DNA from 2 places in the Stenotrophomonas sp. JC08 genome. Region 2 is predicted to be linked to the other one. Evidence: riboswitches for the same ligand, from Rfam matches in the RefSeq annotation. Region 2 holds a riboswitch; the other holds the start of a gene.
The links. A riboswitch is a leader RNA that binds a small molecule or an ion and turns the genes downstream of it on or off. The one in region 2 is predicted to bind thiamine pyrophosphate.

Region 1: it holds a riboswitch for thiamine pyrophosphate, as region 2 does, so the genes downstream of both, ACSBPQ_RS12495 (TonB-dependent siderophore receptor) here and thiC (phosphomethylpyrimidine synthase ThiC) in region 2, are expected to answer to the same signal.

What each region holds. Positions count from the first base shown of each region.
Region 1 is NZ_CP197473.1:2,727,625-2,738,889, reverse strand. Features, by position in the region: one part of gene ACSBPQ_RS12540 (IS3 family transposase) at 244-496, shown strand; one part of gene ACSBPQ_RS12540 (IS3 family transposase) at 496-1,331, shown strand; gene ACSBPQ_RS12535 (hypothetical protein) at 1,733-2,074, opposite strand; gene ACSBPQ_RS12530 (transposase) at 2,028-2,456, opposite strand; gene ACSBPQ_RS12525 (arsenic transporter) at 2,571-3,857, opposite strand; gene ACSBPQ_RS12520 (ArsR/SmtB family transcription factor) at 3,861-4,208, opposite strand; gene arsH (arsenical resistance protein ArsH) at 4,250-5,074, shown strand; gene arsC (arsenate reductase (glutaredoxin)) at 5,085-5,504, shown strand; gene ACSBPQ_RS12505 (hypothetical protein) at 5,601-5,882, opposite strand; gene ACSBPQ_RS12500 (phosphotransferase enzyme family protein) at 6,039-7,175, shown strand; TPP riboswitch at 7,218-7,313, shown strand; gene ACSBPQ_RS12495 (TonB-dependent siderophore receptor) at 7,383-9,554, shown strand; gene pnuC (nicotinamide riboside transporter PnuC) at 9,563-10,120, shown strand; gene ACSBPQ_RS12485 (nitric-oxide reductase large subunit) at 10,686-11,265, shown strand, end outside.
Region 2 is NZ_CP197473.1:2,568,407-2,579,671, forward strand. Features, by position in the region: gene ACSBPQ_RS11820 (winged helix-turn-helix domain-containing protein) at 65-2,359, opposite strand; gene ACSBPQ_RS11825 (ion channel) at 2,600-3,268, opposite strand; gene ACSBPQ_RS11830 (DUF4136 domain-containing protein) at 3,337-3,915, opposite strand; gene thiC (phosphomethylpyrimidine synthase ThiC) at 4,046-5,920, opposite strand; TPP riboswitch at 6,033-6,134, opposite strand; gene ggt (gamma-glutamyltransferase) at 6,258-7,964, opposite strand; gene ACSBPQ_RS11845 (prepilin-type N-terminal cleavage/methylation domain-containing protein) at 8,138-8,926, shown strand; gene ACSBPQ_RS11850 (hypothetical protein) at 8,932-9,495, shown strand; gene ACSBPQ_RS11855 (hypothetical protein) at 9,492-10,883, shown strand; gene ACSBPQ_RS11860 (hypothetical protein) at 10,880-11,265, shown strand, end outside.

The DNA.
Region 1 (11,265 bases), 160 kb from region 2:
TCCTGTTGGCTTTCATGTGCGTTACCATTACGCTTTTCTGTGATAGCCTTGGTGAGAGTGGTTTTTTTGGAATGCGACGCTCAACGGCTGGATGGGGGTTAATATGTACTGCGAGCAATGTGGTTGTAAAACATCAGATTTTGCCAAATTTTGTGAAAGTTGCGGGAACCGCTTGGTAATCCCCCCGCAGGTTAGCTGACGCCAGAAGTGGAATTTTCTCGTACGCTTTCCCGAGGAGGTTCCATGAAGAAGTCCCGCTTCACCGATAGCCAGATCATCGCCGTGCTCAAGCAGGCCGAGGCCGGCACGCCCGTTCCGGAGTTGTGCCGCGAGCACGGCATCAGCTGCGCCACCTTCTACAAGTGGCGCAGCAAGTTCGGCGGCATGGACGCATCGCTGATGTCCCAGCTCAAGGAGCTGCAGGACGAGAACCGGCGCCTGAAGAAGATGTATGCCGAGGCCCAGCTCAGCGCCGACCTGCTGAAGGAAGCGATGTCAAAAAAATGGTGAGGCCATCTCAACGCCGGGAGATGGCCCGATGGGCGGTGGACAGTGGGCGATCGAGCATCCGGCACGCCTGCCAGACTTTCGCGGTGAGCCAGACCTGCTACCGCTACCAGGCCAAGGCGAGCGAGGAGAATGCTCGGATCGCCGACTGGCTGGTGCGATTGACGACTGCCTATCGCGACTGGGGTTTCGGCCTGTGCTTCCTGCATCTGCGCAACGTCAAAGGCTTTGGCTGGAACCACAAGCGGGTCTATCGCATCTACCGGGAGCTGGAGTTGAACCTGCGGATCAAGCCGAAGAAGCGCCTGGTACGCGAACGCCCGGAGCCACTGGCGGTGCCGGAGGCGATCAACCAGGTCTGGTCAATGGACTTCATGCACGACCAGCTCAGCGACGGACGCAGCTTCCGCCTGTTCAACGTGCTGGACGACTTCAATCGCGAAGGGCTGGGCATCGAGGTGGATCTGTCACTGCCGTCGGCCCGAGTCATCCGTGCACTGGAGCAGATCATCGAATGGCGGGGCAGGCCGCGGGTGATCCGTTGCGACAACGGCCCTGAATACATCAGTGGCGTGCTGCTGGCATGGGCCGAGCAACAAGGTATCCGCATCGAGCACATCCAGCCCGGCAAACCACAGCAGAACGCCTATGTCGAACGCTACAACCGAACCGTACGTTACGCCTGGCTGGCCCGAACCCTGTTCGACTCGATCGAGCAGGTACAGGACAAAGCCACCCGTTGGCTCTGGACTTACAACCACGAGCGCCCGAACATGGCGCTCGGCGGCATCACGCCCATGCAGAAACTGGCACTTGCCGCTTAGCTCCACTTTTGGAGACCGCTAAAAGCGGGGGGATTACCGCTTAAGTCGTGAGGAAAGTGCTTATCCGGCGACCCCTGTAAGTCGGGCTGATATAAGTATAAAGGCTAGTATCAATAATGGTGGTCGGAGGAAATCTCTCAGTGAATGGTATCAGTCCACGAGTAGTGGGCAGCGTGTGTTGATGGCTTTCGCTTCCATGGCATTAATGCCGCTCTATGGCGTTGGTTTCATTTTTCTGGCGATACTGGTTTATTTGCAGATAGGCCAAGAGCAAGATGTGGAGTGAGCTTTTAATTGTCTTGTCCTTTAGTCCCCGTGGCGAGATTTCCTCGATCGACTGGGGGCGCGGGATGGAGCGGTTTTAAGGAGAAAAACAGGAACAAAACAGGGGTCAGAGTGAATTAAATCTGCTTCTGGCTGGGGCTGTCTGGTACTGATGTTTCTTGGGTCTGCTTTCTGGGCCTCCCCACTTTTCGTGGGGTAACGCTGCGCCCCAGCTGGGCTTCGATGGCGGCGCGGAAGCGGTCGTTGCCCATAGGTTGCTGGTGATGCAGGTGGTGGGCGAAACGTGCGGCATCCTCGGCGACGGCCTGTTGCACCAGTTCACGGTAGGCCTGTTGCCGGTCCGATGGCGTGGTTCCCAGGTGCAGATAGCAGTCATGGGGATGCAGCAGCGGGTCGGGCAGGCCCTTTGCGTTACCTGCATGGCTGGACCAGCGGTACTGGTCCGCGGTGGCGACCATGCGCGCGCGGGTTGAGTTCGATATAGCGGTAGCAGCGCAGCAGGTGCTCGTCATTGGCGACCAGGTGGGATTTGTAACGTCTCTCCCACAAGGTGCCGGTGCGGCCATAGGTGTCGTTGATGTAGCGCACATAACGCCGCCCCAGTGCCTGCATCACGCTGCTGATGGCGCCCACGCGCGTTGGCGTCATCAGCAGGTGCACGTGGTTGGTCATCAATACATAGGCGTGCACGTTGCAGTCGCGGGCCAGTGTGATTTCCCGCAGATCCTGTACGTAGCGCTGGTAGTCGATAGCGCGGAAGAAGCAGGGTTGGCGGTCGTTGCCACGCTGGATGACATGTTGGGCGACGCCGGCCAGATCGATCCTCGGCTTCCTTGCCATGGGCTTGCTCCGTTGTTGGAGCAGCCCACGCTACGGGGTGGTGGCAAGCTCGCGTATCGGAAGTTGCCTCGTGAAATGCCGGAATTCCACTCTGACCCCGGTTTCCCAAGCCGGCTACACAAGGCTCAGCCGCAGCACCAGCGCCACCAGAGTCACAAGCAATACCGGAAGCGTCAGCACGAGGCCGATCTTGAAGTAGTAGCTCCAGGTGATCCTGATTTTCTTGCGTGCCAGCACATGCAGCCAGAGCAACGTGGCCAGGCTGCCGATCGGGGTGAATTTCGGCCCCAGGTCGCTGCCGATGACGTTGGCGTAGATCATCGCCTCGCGCACGGTTCCTGCGGCCTGGCTGGCGTCAATGGACAGTGCGCCGACCAGCACGGTGGGCATGTTGTTCATGATCGACGACAGGAAGGCGATCAGCAGGCCGGTCCCGATCGTCGCCGCCCACAAGCCGTAACTGGCGAAAAGATCCAGCAGTCTGGCCAGATGGCCCGTCAGACCCTGGTTGCGCAGGCCGTAGACCACCAGGTACATGCCGAGCGAGAAAACCACGATCTGCCACGGCGCTTCCCGAATGACTTTGCGGGTCGATATCACGTGGCCCTTTGCCGCCACGCCCAGCAGGACGAGTGCACCGGCGCCTGCCACCGCGCTGATCGGCACGCCGATCCGCTCCAGCCCGAAAAAGCCGACCAGCAACAACGCCAGCACTGCCCAGCCTGCCTTGAAGGTGGTGCGATCGATGATGGCCGAACGCGGATCCTTCAGCTGGGCCACGTCATAGCTGGCGGGAATGTCGCGGCGGAAAAACCACAGCAGCATGCCAAGCGTCGCCGCGACCGAGACGAGGTTGACCGGGATCATCACCGAGGCATATTCGGCGAAGCCGATATCGAAGTAATCCGCCGAGACGATGTTGACCAGGTTGGAAACGACCAGCGGCAGGCTGGCCGTGTCTGCGATGAATCCAGCGGCCATCACGAACGCCAGCGTGGCCGCCGGGCTGAACCTCAACGCCAGAAGCATGGCGATCACAATCGGCGTCAGGATCAGTGCAGCGCCATCATTGGCGAACAACGCCGCCACGGCCGCACCGAGCAATACGAGGAAGGTGAACAGCCGGCGTCCGCTGCCCTTGCCCCAGCGCGCCACATGCAGCGCCGCCCACTCGAAGAACCCGGCTTCATCCAGCAGCAGGCTGATGATGATCACCGCGACAAAAGTGAAGGTGGCGTTCCAGACAAAACCCCAGACCGTCGTGATGTCCGCCAGCGCCACCACCCCGGTCAACAAGGCCAATACAGCGCCCAGCATGGCGCTCCATCCCACCCCTAGGCCTTTGGGCTGCCAGATGACCAGGGCAATAGTGGCGATGAATATCAGCAGTGCAGTCAGCATGGATCAGTCCTTGTCCGCTTCCTGTGTGCCCTTGCGGGAGGTGCCGGAGGCCGGAAGACACCGGGCTCTGTCGCCGCAGCAGTTGTCGGTAAGGAACCCGATCAGAGCATTCATGGCGTCGAAGTCGGCCCGGTAGCAGATGTTGCGGCCACGCGGCTCTTTATGGACCAGCCCCGCGGCGGCAAGCTCCTTGAGGTGGAAGGATAAGGTCGCGCCGGGCAGCGACAAGGCCTCGGCAATCTCGCCGGGCATCCGGCCGCACGGACCGGCCTCGACCAGCAGGCGGAAGACCGAGAGCCGGGTCGCCTGTCCGAGCGCCGCAAGGGCGATGGTTGCTTCGTCAAGTTTCATAATTCTAGAATAATGGAAATTAAAGATGGCGTGCAATCGACATGACGATTCCCGAGATGGCCAATCTGGCACCGGAGGTGCTGGACATCCCCACGCAGGACAAGCTGGGCGTATCGGGCTCGGCACATCCCCCGCGAATCCTGATCCTGTACGGCTCGCTGCGCCCGCAGTCCTTCAGTCGCAAGCTCGCGCTGGAAGCCGAACGGCTGTTGCGCCACTTCGGCGCTGAAACCCGGGTGTTTGATCCAAGTGAGCTGCCGATGCTGGACAGCGTGAGCCCGGACCATCCCAAGGTCCGGCAGCTGCGCGAATGGTCACAGTGGTCGGAAGGCCAGGTCTGGGTGAGCCCGGAACGACATGGCACCCTGACGGCGGTGTTCAAGAACCAGATCGACTGGCTGCCGCTGGAAGACGGCGGTGTGCGCCCGGCCCAGGGTCGGACCCTGGCGGTAATGCAGGTGTGCGGCGGCTCGCAGTCGTTCAATGTCGTCAACGCCCTGCGCCAGCTGGGCCGCTGGATGCGCATGGTCACCATCCCCAACCAGTCCTCGGTGCCGAAGGCCTGGCAGGAGTTCAACGACGACGGGCGGATGAAGCCGTCCCCGTACTACGACCGCGTGGTGGATGTAATGGAGGAGCTGGTCAAATTCACCCTGCTGGTTCGCGACCGCAGCGACTATCTCACCGACCGCTACAGCGAACGCAAAGGCGATTTGGCCGCAGCGAAGCTGGCCGCCGCCTCCGGCGCGGTGACGTTGCCGCCGCTCACCGCGATCGTTCCTGCAGCTTCTGCCGATGTCGCCAATGCAGAAGTCTCCCGGCCCGCACGCAGCGAATGCTGCGGGACTTCATCGGCCAGCACCTAAGGACGCCACCATGGACGCCACGATCTATCACAACCCCGCCTGCGGCACTTCGCGCAACACGCTGGCGCTGATCCGCCATGCCGGCATCGAGCCGACCGTCATCGACTATCTGCATGAGCCGCCGACGCGTGATCGTCTGGTCGAATTGATCGCCGCGGCCGGCCTGGGCGTGCGCGATGCCCTGCGGAAGAAAGGCACGCCGTACGAAGCTCTCGGGTTGGACGATCCGACGATGACGGACGAGCAGTTGATCGATGCGATGCTGGCCGATCCGATCCTGATCAATCGGCCATTTGTGGTCACTTCGCTGGGCACGCGTTTGTGCCGGCCATCCGAGGTTGTGCTCGACATTCTGCCGACGGTCACCCGTCCATTCGCCAAGGAAGATGGCGAAGTGGTCATCGATCAGGATGGCCCGCGGCTTGAATAGAGAGCATCACCTGGCTTGGGAAAACAGCGGATGGAGTGGGATGTCCCGGGATTTGCCCCCATTTTTGCCGTTTTTCCCGGTTGTCGCGTCCCTGCGTCAGATCCTGTCGACCAGTACCAGCGGCAGCACCACGCAGACCAGGATCTGCACCAGCAGATAGCCGAAGAACGCGCCCACGCCGCCGAAGAATGCGGCGACGATGGCGGTGACCACGCTGAAAATCGAGCCGATGCCGACACGTGCCAGCGTCAGCCAACCACTGCCGCCGCTGCGGCGCCCGCCATATTCGCCCCACAGGATGAAGGTGCTGAAAACCAGTGACACCAGCACCATGATCCGCGCCGGGTTCACCAGCAGCCATTCCCCGATTTCCTGCATGTGCCGCTCCCTCAAGGTGGAGCGCATTGCAGCAAGCCGTGCGGGGACAGGCAAGTGACCGCAGCAGACAGGATTGGAGGCGACGCCGGCCTGGCCTCACCAACCCGGCAGCGGGAAAACAGGCAGAATTCGACTCTGACCCCGGTTTTTTCTTGCATGAACACCATCGACCACCGCGTCCAGGGCCTCAACAACGACGAGGTGCCTGCCGACTGGCCTGCGATCAGCGAAGCCGAGGTGGCTTGGCTGCGCGAGCGCTTTGCGCAGCTGCAAGGTGCCGGCACGGTGCAGTGGCACAGTCCGCGGCCGATGTCGGCGGCGGCCATCGTCGGTGGCACGTCCGGCCGCTACTTCATCAAGCGTCATCACCGCCATGTCCGCACGGCGGTGACGCTGGGCGAGGAGCATCGCTTCATCGCGCATCTGGGCGCTGCCGGCGTGCCGGTGGTGAAGGTGCTGCAGGATCGCGACGGTGTCACCGCGCTCGAGCAGGGCGACTGGACCTACGAGGTGCATGCTGTCGCCGAGGGCGAGGACCTGTATCGCGATGCACCTTCGTGGACGCCGCTGACCGTTCTGGACCAGGCGCATGAAGCCGGCCGGATGCTTGCCCGCTTGCATCAGGCGTCGGCCGGGTACCACGCGCCACAGCGCAGCACGCACATGCTGGTCGCGCGCGATGACCTGCTGCGCAGCGACGATCCGATCGCGATGCTGGAACGCGACTTCCGCCAGCGCCCGGCACTGGCCGACTACCTGTCACACAAGCCCTGGCGGCAGTCGCTCGAACAGGGGGTGCTGCCGTGGCACGCGGGTCTGGCTGCACGTCTGCAGGCCGAGCCGCGGCTGTGGGCGCACAACGACTGGCATGTCTCCAACCTGCTGTGGAAACGCGAGGGCGATGCCACGGTGGTGGCGAGCGTGTTCGATTTCGGCCTGGCCTCGCCGACCAGTGCGCTGTTCGATCTGGCCACGGCGATCGAGCGCAACGCGGTGGCGTGGCTGCAGCTGGAGCGCGGCATGGAGGCGGTGCATGTGGCCACCGCGCTGGCGCTGCTGGAGGGCTACCGGCAGCAGCGGCCGCTGTCCGCGCGACAGGTGCAGCTGCTGGCCGACCTGTTGCCGGTGGTGCATTTCGACTTCGCCCTGTCGGAGGTGGAGTACTTCCACGGTGCCACCGGCTCCACCGCCAATGCCGATGTGGCCTGGCATGACTTCCTGCTCGGCCATGCACGCTGGTTCGGCACGCGCGACGGACAGGCGCTGCTGGACGCGTTGCGCGCGGCTGCCTGAACACCAGCACAGGAAAAACCGTACCGTTTGTGGTCCAATACGCGACTGAAGCGGGGGTGCCTGGTTATCGCAGGCTGAGAGAGTCCCTTGGAACCTGATCCGGCTTGCACCGGCGTAGGGAGCTTTGAGCAGCAGGCACACCACCTTCAGGGTTGGATGGCCTGCGCGCCTTCGCTTCGTCTCCCCCATCCGGCTGATGACGAACGAATGAACCGCTGCTACCGAATCACGTTGTTGAGCGCTGCGCTGGGCGCGGCACTGCCGCTGCACGCCAGCCCCCTTGAAGCCGAGGCGCAGGAACGCACCGCCACCGAACTGGCGACCGTGCGCGTGCAGGCCGAGCAACCCGGTGCGAAGGACACGCAGTCCAACAGCTTCGGCCCCGGCGACTGGAAGAACACCCCGGCCTCGATCAACGTGCTGGACCGTGAGCTGCTCGACAGCCGCCACGTCCGCAGCCTCTCCGAACTGGCCCACAACGATGCCTCGCTCGGCGACAGCTACGCGCCGGTGGGCTACTACCAGAACATCGCCATCCGCGGCTTCGCGCTGGATACCGCCACCGGCTACCGCTTCAACGGCCTGAGTGTTGCCGGTGAACAGCGGCTGGCGCTGGAGAACGTGCAGCAGGTGGAAATTCTCAAGGGCGAGGCCGGGCTGGCGGCGGGCGTTATCGCGCCCGGTGGCGTCATCAACTATGTGGGCAAGCGCCCGGCCGAGGTGCGCAGCATCACCCTCGCCACCGATGCCGAAGGCACCCGCTATGCCGCCATGGACGTAGGCCACTGGATCACCCCGCGTATCGGCGTGCGCTTCAACGCGGCATGGGATGACAGCGGCTCCTACATCGAGCATGGTGATGGCCGTCGCAATTTCTACGCGCTGGCCACCGACTGGCTGATCGGTGAGCGCGGCAAGCTGCAGCTGGATGCCAACTACCAGACCAGCGCGCAGCGTTCGGCCTCCGGCTACCAGCTGCTCGGCGCGGTGGCACTGCCCGATGAGGTGGATCCCAAACACATGCTCGGCTACCAGGCCTGGCAGCAGCCGGTGGGCATCGACAGCACCAACCTCAGCGCACTGCACACCTACGATTTCAGCCCGGCCTGGCAGTCGCGGGTGGTGGCCAGCTACAGCCGCTCGATCATCGATGACAACGTCGCCTTCGCCTATGGCTGCTACTACGCCACCGAATGTGCCGACGGCAGCGTGCCGGGCAACTTTTTCGCGCCCAATGGCGACTACGACATCTACGACTACCGCAGCCCGGACGACACCCGCCGCAACCGGCAGCTGCGCGCCGAACTGCGTGGCCGCTTCACGACCGGCGACATCGAGCACCAGCTGACGCTGGGCGCCGACTACTTCGACCGCACCGTGGACCGGCGCCGCAACGTCAACGACTACGTCGGCACCGGCAATATCCACGATCCGGAGGTGCCGCAGTTCAGCCCTTCGCCGCTGCAGCCCGGCGCCCATGTACGGCGGCTGGACAGCGCGCAGAAGGCGCTGTTCGTGCTCGATCGTATCCGCATCGCCGGGGATTGGCAGTGGCTGGCCGGTGGCCGTTTCGTGCATCTGGATGAGCGCGCGTGGGACAAGCGCGGCAATCCCGAACGCGCCAGCCGGCTGTCGCGCTTCCTGCCGCAGACCGCACTGATCTGGAATGCGAATGACGCCCTCAATCTCTACGCCAGCTATGCGCAGGGCATCTCGCTCGGCCAGGAAGCGCCGTTCTGGACGACGAACGAAGGCACCTACCTGCCCGCCGTACGCTCGCGCCAGATCGAAGTGGGCGCCAAGTACACCCACGCCGATGCGCTGACGCTGGGCGCGGCGCTGTTCCGCACCACCCGGCCGTTCCAGTACGCCATGCCTGACGACAGCGCCTATGGTCATACCTTCGTGCAGCAAGGCCAGCAGGCCCATACCGGGCTGGAGCTGAGTGCGCAGGGTCGTATCAGCGAGCGTCTGCAGCTGACCGCCAGCGCCAGCGTGCTGCAGGCCCGTGCACGCGACACCGGCACGCCGGCGTATGAAGGCCATCAGCTGATCAACGTGCCGCGCACGCGTGCCACCCTGCACGTGGACTACCAGCTGCCGTTCGTGCCGGGCCTGAGCGTCACCGGCGGCTGGCGCTATGCGTCCTCGAATGTGGCCACCGCCGATGGCCGCGTGCGTGCGCCCGGCTACAACGTCGCCGATGCCGGCCTGTGCTTCCAGCACCGGCTGCACGGACATGCGCTGAACTGGAACCTGTCGGTGGACAACGTGTTCAACCGCTTCTACTGGCGCGATACCGGCAGCAGCTCGGGTGACTACTACCTGTTCCCCGGTGCGCCGCGCCAGGCGCGCCTGTCGGTCAGCATCGCGCTGTGAACCCGGTATTGCTGGAATGGTCGGCGGTCGGCTTCAGCATCCTCGGCGTCTGGCTGATGGCGCAGCGGCGGATGCTGGCATGGCCGGTCGGGCTGGTGTCGGTCGGCCTGTACGCGCTGGTGTTCGCCGACGCCCGGCTGTATTCGGACATGCTGCTGCAGGGCGCGTTCGCCGCGTTCCTGCTGTACGGCTGGTTCAACTGGCGGCGGCGGGTGCAAGGCGACGGACGCGTGACCATCGCCGCGCTGCCGGGGGCGCATCTGTGGCGTGATCTGGGGTTGGGCGTGCTGTTCGGCCTCGCCCTCGGCGCGGCCATGCACCACTTTACCGATGCCGCGCTGCCGTGGCTGGATGCGATGCTGGCCGCGCTCAGCCTGGTCGCGCAATGGTGGCAGGCCCGCCGTCATGTCGCCGCATGGTGGCTGTGGATCGTGGTCGACGTGGTGTACGTGGGCATGTACGCGGTCAAGTCGCTCAACCTGACCGCCGGGCTGTATGTGCTGTTCATCGCCCTGGCGGTGATGGGCCTGCGGGCATGGACGAAGGCGGCGAATAAGGCCGCCTGAAATCGGAAAGGCCACAAGAACACCGGGCCGGCGGCAGGGCGGTGCGATTCCGGGGCTGCCTCTGCCATTCCAATCTGCGCGGGGCCGGTGACAGATGGGCAGGTCATCAGCGCATGGTTTCGATTGCAACAGTTTCCGCAGGTTCGCGGGTGGCGTGATCCGCTGCGGCCTCGCAATGGTAAATCCCGCCACATAGGCGGAAGATGGCCCGGCACGCTTGGGGCAGGGCAGGTGGCCTGGGAGTTCCAGCCGCCTGTCCAAACGGTTTGCATGCTGCCTGGGCTTTGTTGCAGTCATGGGCCTGGAGGCGGGGCAAACCGGTCGCAGGGGTGCGGGGTGGTCGCACAGCGGTGGGAAAGTGCAGTGTGGCAAGTGATCCCTGCGGCCCGCGTGGCGGGCTTCATGGGGCTGCACTTGACCAAAGTCAACATACGGTTGTGCGTAACTGGGGAATATGGCGCTGTCTTCCGGATAGAAGGGGCAAGCTGTGGAACCAAAGAGCGTAAAAATAACCAGACAGCTATGGGTGGGTTTAGGCGCCCTGCTGATCATCAGCTTCGGCATCATGCTTTGGCTGGGCAAGGATCTTTACCAGACCGCGCCGCCGATGCCGGAGAAGGTCGTCACCGAGAGCGGGCAGGTGGTCTACACCCGTGACGACATCCAGGTCGGGCGGCAGGTATGGCAGAGCATCGGTGGTCACCAGAACGGTTCGATCTGGGGCCATGGTGCGTTGATCGCACCTGACTGGTCGGCCGAATGGCTGCACCGCGAGGTGCTGGCGATGCTGGACCTGCGCGCGCAGGCCGAGTTCGGGAAAGCGTACGAGGCGCTGGATTCGAGCGAGCAGGCCAAGCTGCAGGCCGAGATCAAGCCTGAAATCCGTCGCAATACCTACGATCCGGCCACCGGAACGATCGTCATTTCCGACGAACGTGCGCAGGCCATCGCGCAGGTGGGCACGCATTACTCCAGCGTGTTCTCCGACGATGCGGCTACCGCCGAATTGCGCGAGGCCTATGCCCTGCGCGAGAACCCGGTGCCCGACGCCGAGCATCGCGCCAAGATGAACGCCTTCTTCTTCTGGGCGTCGTGGGCGACGGTGACCAATCGCCCGGGTGATGTGAAGTCGTACACCAACAACT
Region 2 (11,265 bases):
GCGAAGCGTCAGGACGGTGCGGCGATATTGCTCCGAAATATTGCCGAACCCGCTTCCGAAAGAATCACGAAGGCGGTTTCCTCAACCACGGCAACCACTTGGCCGCGCCCATCGGTGTCCATGCATGCCGTTGCGGGGCGGGCATCAGGCCGATATCCGAGCTGTCGGTGACTGCCAGAGCGACAAAAGCCGCCTGCCCATCCGGTGCCAGGCTCAAGCCGTTGCCCGAACTGAAACGCCCGGCATCAAGGCACCGGCTGCGCTCCGGGCTCCCCAGGACGGTGAGCTGGCTGAGGCAGTCGCGGCGCATGTGCAGGTAGGCCACGTGGCCATCGCCCGACACCGCCCAGGTACGGTAACGCCAGCGGCTTGGCGCCCGCCCGCTCAATTCGCGCACGCTGCCCGGTGTCAGCATCGCGTCCACCTGCCACAGGCCGGCATCGGCCAGCCGTGTGTAGAGAACACGCTGGCCGGCACGGTCAAGCCGGGCCTGCGAAACACCCTCCAGCGACGCCCGCCGGCGCCACTGTGCCGGGGAGCGCTCGAACAGGCTCAGCTGCATCCGCTCGTCCTCGCCACGCTCCACCACCAGCACGGTGCCGGCCTGCGAACCGTAGATCGCCTGCAACGGTTCGCGCACCGGTACCGGCAGGCGTTTCCAGTAGCCCTGCTCGGGCACCACCTCATAGATGCCGGGCTCGCCGTCGTCATCGCGACCGGTGACCAGCAGGCTGCGGCCATCGGCCGACCAGTCCATCGGCTGCCGCGCTTCCGGCCGGAATCCTTCGATCACCCGTAGCGAGTCGGGGTCCTCCAGTCGCCCCCACCACAATGCGAATACGCCCGAGCGGTCGGAGGTGAATGCCAGATGCGCGCCATCGGGCGACACCATCGGCTGTCCGTCGCGTCCGGATGAGGCGAACAGCCGCTGCGGCTTTTCACCGGAATCGCCCAGCGGATACCTGACCAGGGCGAACCGCGGCTGGTTGCGCTTGAACGCCAGCTGCGCGCCGTTGCCGGAAACCGTCGGACTTTCCGCATCACCCAGGCCAAGATCGCGCAACACGCCCGTGTCCACCTCCAGCCGATAGAGCCGCGACTCGCTGTCGACCCTGCGGCCGAACACCATCGCATCGGCGCCCAGCCAGCTCCAGCCACGCATTTCCGCCGCTTCCTCGGTCAAGCGCGTGGCATTGCCGCCATCCGCATCCATCACCCACAGGTCACCCACCTGCGGATTGCGTATGAAGCCGATCCGCTTGCCGTCGGCCGAATAGCGTGGCGCATAGTCGAAGTCATCGGGCCCCACCGCATAGGACAGCTCCGACCAGCGGCCGGAGGCCAGATCCAACATGCGGATGCCACGACTGGCGTAACGGCCGGTCATCGAGCCGAAGATCAGGCGACGCCCGTCCGGCGACCAGTCGAAGCTGAGCATCTCGGTGCCGTCACAGCCGGCCACCCGACGCGCACCGCCACCGGTGGCGGCCACCAGCAGAACGTCGCACCGCCCTTCCGGCAGGAAACGGGCGAAGGCGATTTCGCGCCCATCCGGCGACCAGGCCGGGAAGCGGTCGGACGCGTCGGCGGGAGGTTCAAGCAGCTGTGCCGCTGTGGTGGCGCCGGTGCTTTGCACCCACAGGCTCGACAGCCCCGCCTTCTCACGCGCAAAGACCACCAGCGATGCATCTGGCGACAACGCGGGAGAGGTCTCGAAGTCGGCGCTGGAGGTGATCAGCCGATACGGGCGCTCGGGACTGCCCACCACCCGGGTGCCACTGCTGCTCAGTACGTTCGTGTCAGCGGCTTCCTGGCGCATCCACAGCAGCCAGAACATGATCAGGGAACTGGCCAGCAGCACCACTCCCGCGGCGATCAGCAGGTAGCGCCGCACGCGGCGGCGTGCCGTACGCAGCGGCTTGTCCCTATCCGCAAGCGGTGCGCTGTCCGGCGCAGAGGAACCTGCTGCTACCGCACCAGCACTTTCATCAACCGCCACGTCCTGCCACGACACCGGCACCAGCAGGCGATAGCCGGTCCGGGCGATGGTCTCGATGTAGGCCGCGCCATCACTGCCGCTCTCGCTGGAGGTGAAGGCCTTGCGCAGTTGCGTGACCGCCTGGGTGAGCACGTCGTTGGTCGGCATGGTGTCCGGCCAGACTTCGGCAAACAGCTCGTCGCGGGTGACAACCTGCCCGGCGTTGCGCGCCAGCACCAGCAACACCGCCACACTCTTGGGTGTCAGCCGCCGCAAACGGCGTACGCCCGGCAGATGCACCTCACGCGAGGACACCACTACAAGACAGTCGCCGATCAGCAGCCGGTCGGCTGCCTGTTTTTCAATGTTGGAAGTTTCCATGCCACTCAGGGAAAAAATCGCTGGTGGGCACACTCCCGTGCCCGCCCCCTGGAAGCGACGCAACCAGTGAACCGCCAAATTCCGCAAACGGCGTCAACGTGAAAAGCAAAAGTATCTGACCGGGCGGATATTAGCCTATGGGCGGTTCCCTGCGTATGCGCGCGGGACGACATCAGGCTCTCTCTCGCCGATGAATTCACATAATCCGTTTCAATATTCGCGCCTCCGGGCGCGATATTTTTATCTGGCGTTCATTCTTCCGGCTTTGTGAATCGCCAGTCCCACCAGTCTGGAAACCACCAGTGCCACATACATGACGCCGGCAAACTGCTCCAGCATGACCAGCGCACGCGCCTGTGGATGTACCGGCACCACGTCACTCAGCCCCACCCCTGAGAGAAGACTGAAGCTCAGATAAAGCAGTTCGGTCCAACTACGCAATTCGCCCACGCTGGTGGCCGTGAAACTGCCCGGCAACCAGTACTGGCAGACCGAATACGCGAATGCGAATGCCCACGCCAGCAAGGTGAAGGTGGCGCCGGCGGCGAACAGCTCGTCACGGGTGACCTTGTGATCCTGCAGCATGTAGGCGATCAGGCTGCAGGTCGTATAGAAATAGAGCAGGCATTCGAACACCTGCGCCACCATCATCAGGTTGTGCCGCTCCAGCAATACGCCGGTGACCGAGAAGACCACCGCCGGCAGCGCCAGCAGCAAGGCCATCCAGATCGCCAGCGGACTGCGCCGCACCACCCACACCGCCAGCCCCAGCACCGCCATGCCGAACACGCCGAATACGACGCGGCCAGCCGGCATGTTTTCCATCGACGGGTACAGCAGCACGACCAGCAACTGCACCGCCAGCAGCCATGCCGACGGGTGCCGGCGTGCCAGCACGATCCATTTCAGCCGGGCACGCTCCGGTGCTTCCGGCGCTCCGGAGTCCGAACTTGGCGCCTGCTTCACGCGCTTGCGCCTCAGTGGGTGGCCGCCACCCGGTGGGGATAGGCGGCGAATATCGCCGCAACCGCGGTATCGATCTGCTCACCACGCCGCTGCGCGTCGGCACGGCCGACGGTGCCGACCGCGATACCTTCCCAGACCAGCTGCTTCCGCCGCGCATCCACCAGGTCCACATTGAGCGTGCCTTCGGTGTACTGGCGCACGTCGGTGCGGTCACGCCAGTACGGCACCGCAAAGTAACCGCGGGCGCGGTAGCTGTAGTAATAGTCGTAGTCCACTTCCGGCATCGTGGTGACGCGGGTCTTGTCCTGCAGGTAGGCATTGAGATTCACCCACAGGTCCGGATCAGTCTCGTCGAACACGTAACCGCGGGCTTCCATCTGCGCGCGGACCGCGGCACGGATGCGGTTGCTGGTGATGGTGGTGTAACCGTTCTGCTCCAGTGCCAGCGGCGTATAGAACGCGAAGCTGCGATAGCGCGAGAAGTCGGCGCCCGGATCGCTCTGGCTGGCAATCCTCGGCCCGCTGGCGCAAGCCGCCAACGCCAGCAGGGAGGACAGTGCGACCAGGCGGAGTACGGATCGGAATTGCATGGCGGTTCTCCCATCGAGGACGGATCAAACGCTAACACGCGCCGGCGTTGCCATGGGTCATGACACCGCCGGCGCGCCCATCCATGGATCGGCGGCCGGGGGCAGCACGCGGCATGCCCCCGGCCGGCTGTTACCCGGCGCTGTAGACCTCGGCTCCCTGCGCACGGAACTCCTTCGATTTTTCAGCCATGCCCGCTTCCACTGCGGCAGCAGCGTCCACGCCCTGCGCGGCGGCATGGTCGCGCACGTCCTGGGTGATTTTCATCGAGCAGAAATGCGGGCCGCACATCGAGCAGAAGTGGGCCAGCTTGTGCGCGTCCTTCGGCAGCGTCTCGTCATGGAACTCCCGGGCCTTCTCCGGGTCCAGACCGAGGTTGAACTGGTCCTCCCAGCGGAACTCGAAACGCGCCTTGCTCAGCGCGTTGTCGCGCACCTGGGCACCGGGATGGCCCTTGGCCAGGTCGGCCGCATGTGCGGCGATCTTGTAGGCCATGATGCCGTCGCGCACGTCCTGCCGGTTGGGCAGGCCCAGATGCTCCTTCGGCGTGACGTAGCAGAGCATCGCCGTGCCGTACCAGCCGATCATCGCCGCGCCGATGGCACTGGTGATGTGGTCATAGCCGGGTGCGATATCGGTGGTCAGCGGCCCCAGCGTGTAGAACGGCGCTTCGCCGCATTCGGCCAGCTGCTTGTCCATGTTCTGCTTGATCAGCTGCATCGGCACATGGCCGGGACCCTCGATGATGGTCTGCACATCGTGCTTCCATGCGACTTTGGTCAACTCGCCCAGCGCTTCCAGCTCACCGAACTGGGCCGCGTCGTTGGCATCGGCGATGCAGCCCGGGCGCAGGCCGTCCCCGAGGCTGAAGGACACGTCATAGGCCTTCATGATGTCGCAGATGTCTTCGAAGTGCGTGTAGAGGAAGTTCTCCCTGTGATGCGCCAGGCACCACTTGGCCATGATCGAGCCGCCACGCGAGACGATGCCGGTGACGCGTTTTGCCGTCAGCGGCACATGCCGCAGCAGCACGCCGGCGTGGATGGTGAAGTAGTCCACACCCTGCTCGGCCTGTTCGATCAGGGTGTCGCGGAAGATCTCCCAGGTCAGCTCCTCGGCGCGTCCATCCACCTTCTCCAGCGCCTGGTAGATCGGCACGGTGCCGATCGGTACCGGCGAATTGCGCACGATCCATTCGCGGGTTTCATGGATGTGCTTGCCGGTGGACAGGTCCATCACCGTGTCCGCGCCCCAGCGGATCGCCCACACCAGCTTCTCCACTTCCTCGGCGATGCCCGAGGACACCGCGCTGTTGCCGATGTTGGCGTTGATCTTGGTCAGGAAGTTGCGGCCGATGATCATCGGCTCGCTTTCCGGATGGTTGATGTTGTTCGGCAGTACCGCACGGCCGCGGGCGATTTCATCGCGCACGAATTCCGGGGTGATGATGTTCTGGATGCTGGCGCCGAAACTCTGTCCCGGGTGCTGCGCCAGCAGGCCGGCGTCACGCACCGCCTCCAGCCGCTGGTTTTCGCGGATGGCGACGAACTCCATCTCCGGAGTGATGATGCCGCGCCGCGCATAATGCATCTGCGTGACATTGGCGCCCCCATGCGCGCGACGCGGCAGCACGCGATTGGGGAATCGCACCGCATCAAGCTTTGCATCGCTTTCGCGCTCACGCCCGAACTGCGAACTCAGGCCCGGCAGCGTTCCGGTGTCGCCACGCTCGGCGATCCAGGCGGCGCGCAGCGGTGCCAGACCGGCGGCCAGATCGATGCGCGCCTGCGGATCTGTGTAGGGGCCGGAGGTGTCGTACACGGTGACCGGCGGATTCTCCTCGCCACCGAACAAGGTGGGCGTGCGCGTCTGCACGATCTCGCGCATCGGCACCTGCAGGTCGGCACGCGAGCCGGGCACGAAGATCTTGCGCGAGCCGGGAATCGGCTGGGTCACGGATCCGGAGAGTTGCTGGGCCTGCTGCTGCAGGCTGGGCTGGGCGTTCATCGGCATTCGTCCTGGTCAATCCGCACCGGGGTGCGAGGCCATGCGAGGGATTCGCATGGTGGAACGAAGCGAAGGCGCACGCCGCCCGGCATGGCCCATTACGGCACCTGCACTGGCGGCACACGAAGCTTCCCTACGCCGGTATCAGCCGGATCAGGTTCGAAGGGACTGTCTCAACCGCGGCCCGCTGGCCTTGGTACCCCCGCTTCGGCCGGGATTAGAGCACAAAGCCATCGCACGCTGCATCGCGTGCATCATCACGATGGGCCGGGGTCCGGCAACGCAAGCGGCATTCCCGGACGCGACAGAAGACGGCATGCGGCGCATGCCGCCCCGCTCAGTAGCCGGCCGCCTGGCCATCCTTGCGGCTTTCCGAGGCGCCGTAGTACACGCCGCTTTCCGCGTCACGCATGATCGCCTGGTAGCCGCCGTACGGGCCGTCGGCGAACACCACGCGGTGGCCCTTGCGCATCAGCGCGCGGATGGTTTCGTAGGGGAAGCCGGTTTCCAGATTGACCTCGCCACCATCGCGCATCGCCACGCCCTGCCCGGTGGGCTCGGTCGAGCCTTCGTGCTGGATGCGCGGCGCGTCACCGGCTTCCTGCAGGTTCCTGCCGAAATCGACCAGGTTCATCACGATCTGCGCATGGCCCTGCGGCTGCATCGCCCCGCCCATCACGCCGAAGCTCGCGAACGGCTTGCCATCCTTGGTGATGAAGGCCGGGATGATGGTCTGGAACGGCCGCTTGCCCGGCGCGTAGCCGTTCGGGTGATCCTTCTGCAGCACGAACATCTCGCCGCGGTCCTGCAGGATGAAGCCCAGCCCCGGTGGCGCCATGCCGCTGCCCATGCCGCGGTAGTTGGACTGGATCAGCGACACCATCATGCCGTCGGCATCGGCCACGGTCATGTAGATGGTATCGCCCTCCTCCAGTTGTTTCGGCGTGCCCGGCTGCACTTCCTTCAAGGTCTTGTCCATCGAGATCAGCGCGCGCCGCTGCGCCGCGTAGTCCTTGGACACCAGCCGCTGCACCGGTGCCGGTGAGAACGCCGGATCGGCATAGAAGCGGGCGCGGTCGGCGAAGGCCAGCTTCTTGGCCTCGACGAACAGATGCACATGCTCGGCCGAACCGAACGGGATCTTCGAAAAGTCGTAGCCTTCCAGGATGTTGAGGATCTGCAACGCGGCGATGCCCTGGCTGTTGGGCGGCAGCTCCCACACATCAAAGCCGCGGTAGTTGCTGCTGACCGGCTCGACCCACTCGCCCTGATGGCTGGCCATGTCCTCGTAGCTGAGGAAACCGTCGTTGGCCTTGAAAAAATCGCCGATGGTGCGGGCGATCTCGCCCTTGTAGAACGCATCACGGCCGCCGTCGGCAATCTTCTGCAGGGTGTCGGCCAGATTCGGATTGCGCCACATCTCGCCCTTGCGTGGGGCACGCCCCTCGATGGTGAACTGCTCGGTGAAGCCGGGATACTGCGACAACTTCGGCACCGAGCGGTCCCAGTAGTAGGCGATCACCTCGGCCACCGGGTGGCCGTCGCGTGCATAGCCGATGGCCGGGGCCAGATTGTCGGCCATCGGTTTGCGGCCGAAGCGCTGGTGCAGTGCGAACCAGCCATCCACCGCACCGGGTACCGATACCGGCAGCGGTCCGGTGGCCGGGATCTCCTTCAGTCCGCGGCGCTGGAACTCGGCCAGCGTCAGCGAGCGCGGCGAGCGCCCGGAGCCGTTGTAGCCGTACAGCTTCTGCGTCTTCGGATCCCAGACGATAGCAAACAGGTCGCCGCCGATACCGTTGCCGGTCGGCTCCATCAGCCCGAGGGCGGCGTTGGCGGCAATGGCCGCGTCCACCGCCGAACCGCCGGACTTCATCACCTCCAGCGCGATCTGCGTGGCCAACGGCTGCGAGGTGGCGGCCATCGCATGTGGCGCGATCACCTCCGAGCGCGTGGCAAAGCCCGGGCCGGTGATGCGGTCGGCGGCCAGTGCCGGGAAGGTGGCAAGGCCGCAAAGGCAGAACAGCGACAACAGACGTGACATGGCGCACCCCATGGAAAAGACCGGCATCACGATAGCCCGATTCGGCGCTCCTGCGCCGCGTCTTACGCCGCTCTTACGTCACCGGCCTATCTAGTTGGCGCGAACACACGGCCGGTCGCCTTCCTCGTCGGATCGAACCGCCATCTCGCTTCAACCACAAGGGGCTTTTTGCAATGAAATTACGATCCAAGCGCCAGCAAGGCGGTTTCACCCTCGTCGAAATGGCCGTCGTACTGGTCATCATCGGCGTCATCATCGGCGCGGTCATGATCGGCCGTGATGTGCAGCGCAACGCCGAATACACCCGCATCAAGCAGAAGTTCGTCGACCAGTGGGTGGTGAGCTACAACAGCTACCACCAGCGTTTCGGTGCACCGGTCGGCGACAACCAGGCCGCACCGCGCCTGATGGTCGGCGGCCGCGACTACGACATCGACATGACCGCCAATACCGCCAGCAAGGGCGCGGTCTGCAACGTGGCGGCTCCCCGCAACACCACCCCGGCGGTGACGCTGGTGCCGACCGATGGCGCCAAGCTGCGCGACTTCATGCGCGGCGCCGGCATCAGCCTGGCACCGGGTCGTGGTGAGGGTTTTGAAGACCGCTTCGCCTACCTGGACACCAACGGCAACCCGCAGGAAATCCAGATCTGTTTCCAGTGGAACCCGCCGGGCACCGGCTCGGGCTCGGGCAACGTCATGGTCATTTCCGGCCTGACCCCGGACCTGGCGCGCTCGCTGGACCAGATGATCGACGGCAAGCCCGATCCGCAGGGTGGCGCGTTCCGCCAGGCCGGCATCACCGCACGTGCGGCCTCGGACAACGCCGACACGATCAGCGTGGAATGGGCCGGCAACAACACCGACCAGAGCACCGGCTCGACCACGTCCACCGCACAGGGTGGTGGTGACGACACGATCCAGGTGATGACGATGGTCGCCCACTACAAGATGAACCAGTAACCACTATGGCCACCGCCTCTCCGTTGAGCCGGCTGCGCCGGTCACGCCGTCTATCACTGCTGCTGTTCGCGGGCTCGCTCATCGCCCTCGTCATCGCCGCGACGTGGTTCATCGCCGCACGCACGGACCTTGCCAGGTCCTACGACCAGCTCAGCAGCCGCAATCAGCTGCTTGCCCAGGCGCTGATGGCCCAACAGGAGGCGCAACTGAAAGTGGAAAACGCGCGTTCCGCGCAACAGGTCATGGACCGCCTGTCCGCCCTCGGGCTGCAACCCGAGGGCTGGGGCGAACGCATGATCAACCTGCGCTCCACCCAGCTGTCACGTGACGAATCCGCCGCCCTGCTGGCCGGCATCGCCGCCGGGCCGGACCGCCTGTTCGGTGCTGAAGCCTTCGAGCTGTCGGTCACCAACCCTGCCGAGGGCCTGTTCCACCTGCCCGTACTCGTGGATGAACGGATACCGGCCCCTCTGCAGGTGACCTTGCGCGGCAGCCTGCTGTTCCGCACCGGTCCGGCCGACGACAACGGCATCGCCAGCACCAGCACCACGGGAGCCAGCCAGCCATGAGCATGCAGAGCATCATCCAACTGGCCGGACGCTGGATCGTCTTCGACAACGACACGGTCACCCTCTCCACGACACGTCCACGCGTGGAACAGCCGGCATGGCTGTTCTGCGAGTTCGAGGGCGGTGTCAGCAGCGTGGTTTCGCTGGAAGGCAGCCCCGCGCACGCGGTGGCGCTGATCGAAAAACGGCTGCGCGCCGACGGCATGATCGATGGCGACGGCAAGATCCTCATCCACAAGAGCCGGACCATGGGTGCCGGCTACCAGAGCCTGTTCACCGCCGTACCGCTGGATGTCTGGCAACAGACCTTCGCCTGGGCCGAGGCGCAGCCCGACCACTGCCTGCTGGTGCCGATCACCTCGCTGATGTGGAACGCGATCAAGTCCGGCGAGGGCCTGATTGTCCAGAATGGACGGCAGTTCTCGGTGCTGGCGCTGCGCAAGCACGACATCATCCACCGCTCGTCGATGGCGTACAGCGAAGACGCCACGGACCTGGCCATGACCGTTGGCGCCCTCGCCGGCCAGGTAGCCGACGACCTGGCACGCAACAACGAGGATGGCAGCGAGACCATGGTGTTCCAGTGGTGCCCGCTGCTGATGCCACAGCCACTGCCGGGCGAATCCACGAGCAGCGAGACGCTGGCCGAGATATTTTCAGCCAACACCGGCTGCCAGGTACGTCAGGTACCGACCCGCACCTACAGGGACAACGACGGCGGCACCTGGCTGTCGGCCATCGACTGGGTGCGTTCCCGGAGCTCCACCCGCATCGCCGTCAATCCGTTGCCGAGCCGTGCCGCCCATCTTGCCGAATGGGCGTTGCCGCTGGCCTCCTGCGCCTCGCTGGTGTTTGCCATCGCACTGGGCGCACTGGGTGCGCGCTGGGCGCTGGCCGCAGGTGAAGCCGACGACCGTGCCGCGCTGATCAACCAGCAGATCGTCCAACTCGAACAGCAGACCCAGGCATTGGCTGGCGATATGCGCCTGCCGCAGGGTTTCGATGCGGCACTGGGGTTCATCGAGAAAGCCAAGGGCCTGTCCACCGGCATGGACCCGGTATCCGGGCTGCAGCTGATCCAGGAAGCCGCACAGGATGAGGTGCGGATCCTGCGGCTGCGTGTGGAACAGCCGGCCGATGCGGCCGGCCAGGCTGCAACCAATCCACCCGCCGACAGCCGCACCCTGCGTGTGGACGGCATGGTCGATATCGATCGCGGCACCCCCGGCATGCAGGTGGCGCACTTCGTCGAACGCCTGCGCCGGCAGGGATTCAACCCGGTGCCGCTGGACCCGCAATCGGGGGGCGGCACGCGCACCAGCAATGGCGGCATTTTCTCCTACCTGTTGAGCAGAACCCCTTCATCCGCCGTGGAGCCGACCCCGTGAAGAAGAAATACATCGCGATGGTCGCCCTCGCCGGCTGGATCGGCGTCACGGCCTGGCTGGCCTCGATGGTCATCGTCAAACCCGCCGTGCTGTTCCTCGGCAACAACCTCGACGAAAGCGCCGAGGCCGCCCAGCTGCGGGCCGCGGTACAGCGCAACAAGGCCGTGCTTGAGGTCGCGGGCAAACTGCGCGCCCCGGCGCCGGCAACAACCGGTGCCGACCTGATCGCCCTTCCCCGCCAGACGCCAAGCTCACCGGTGTTGGAAGGCGGGATGGACACGCTTGGGAACAGCGATAGCGAGCCTGCCAGCCCCACACGCCTGTCACTGATCATCCGCGCCCGGGGCGTGACCAGCGCGATTGTCGACGGCAACCGCGTCCA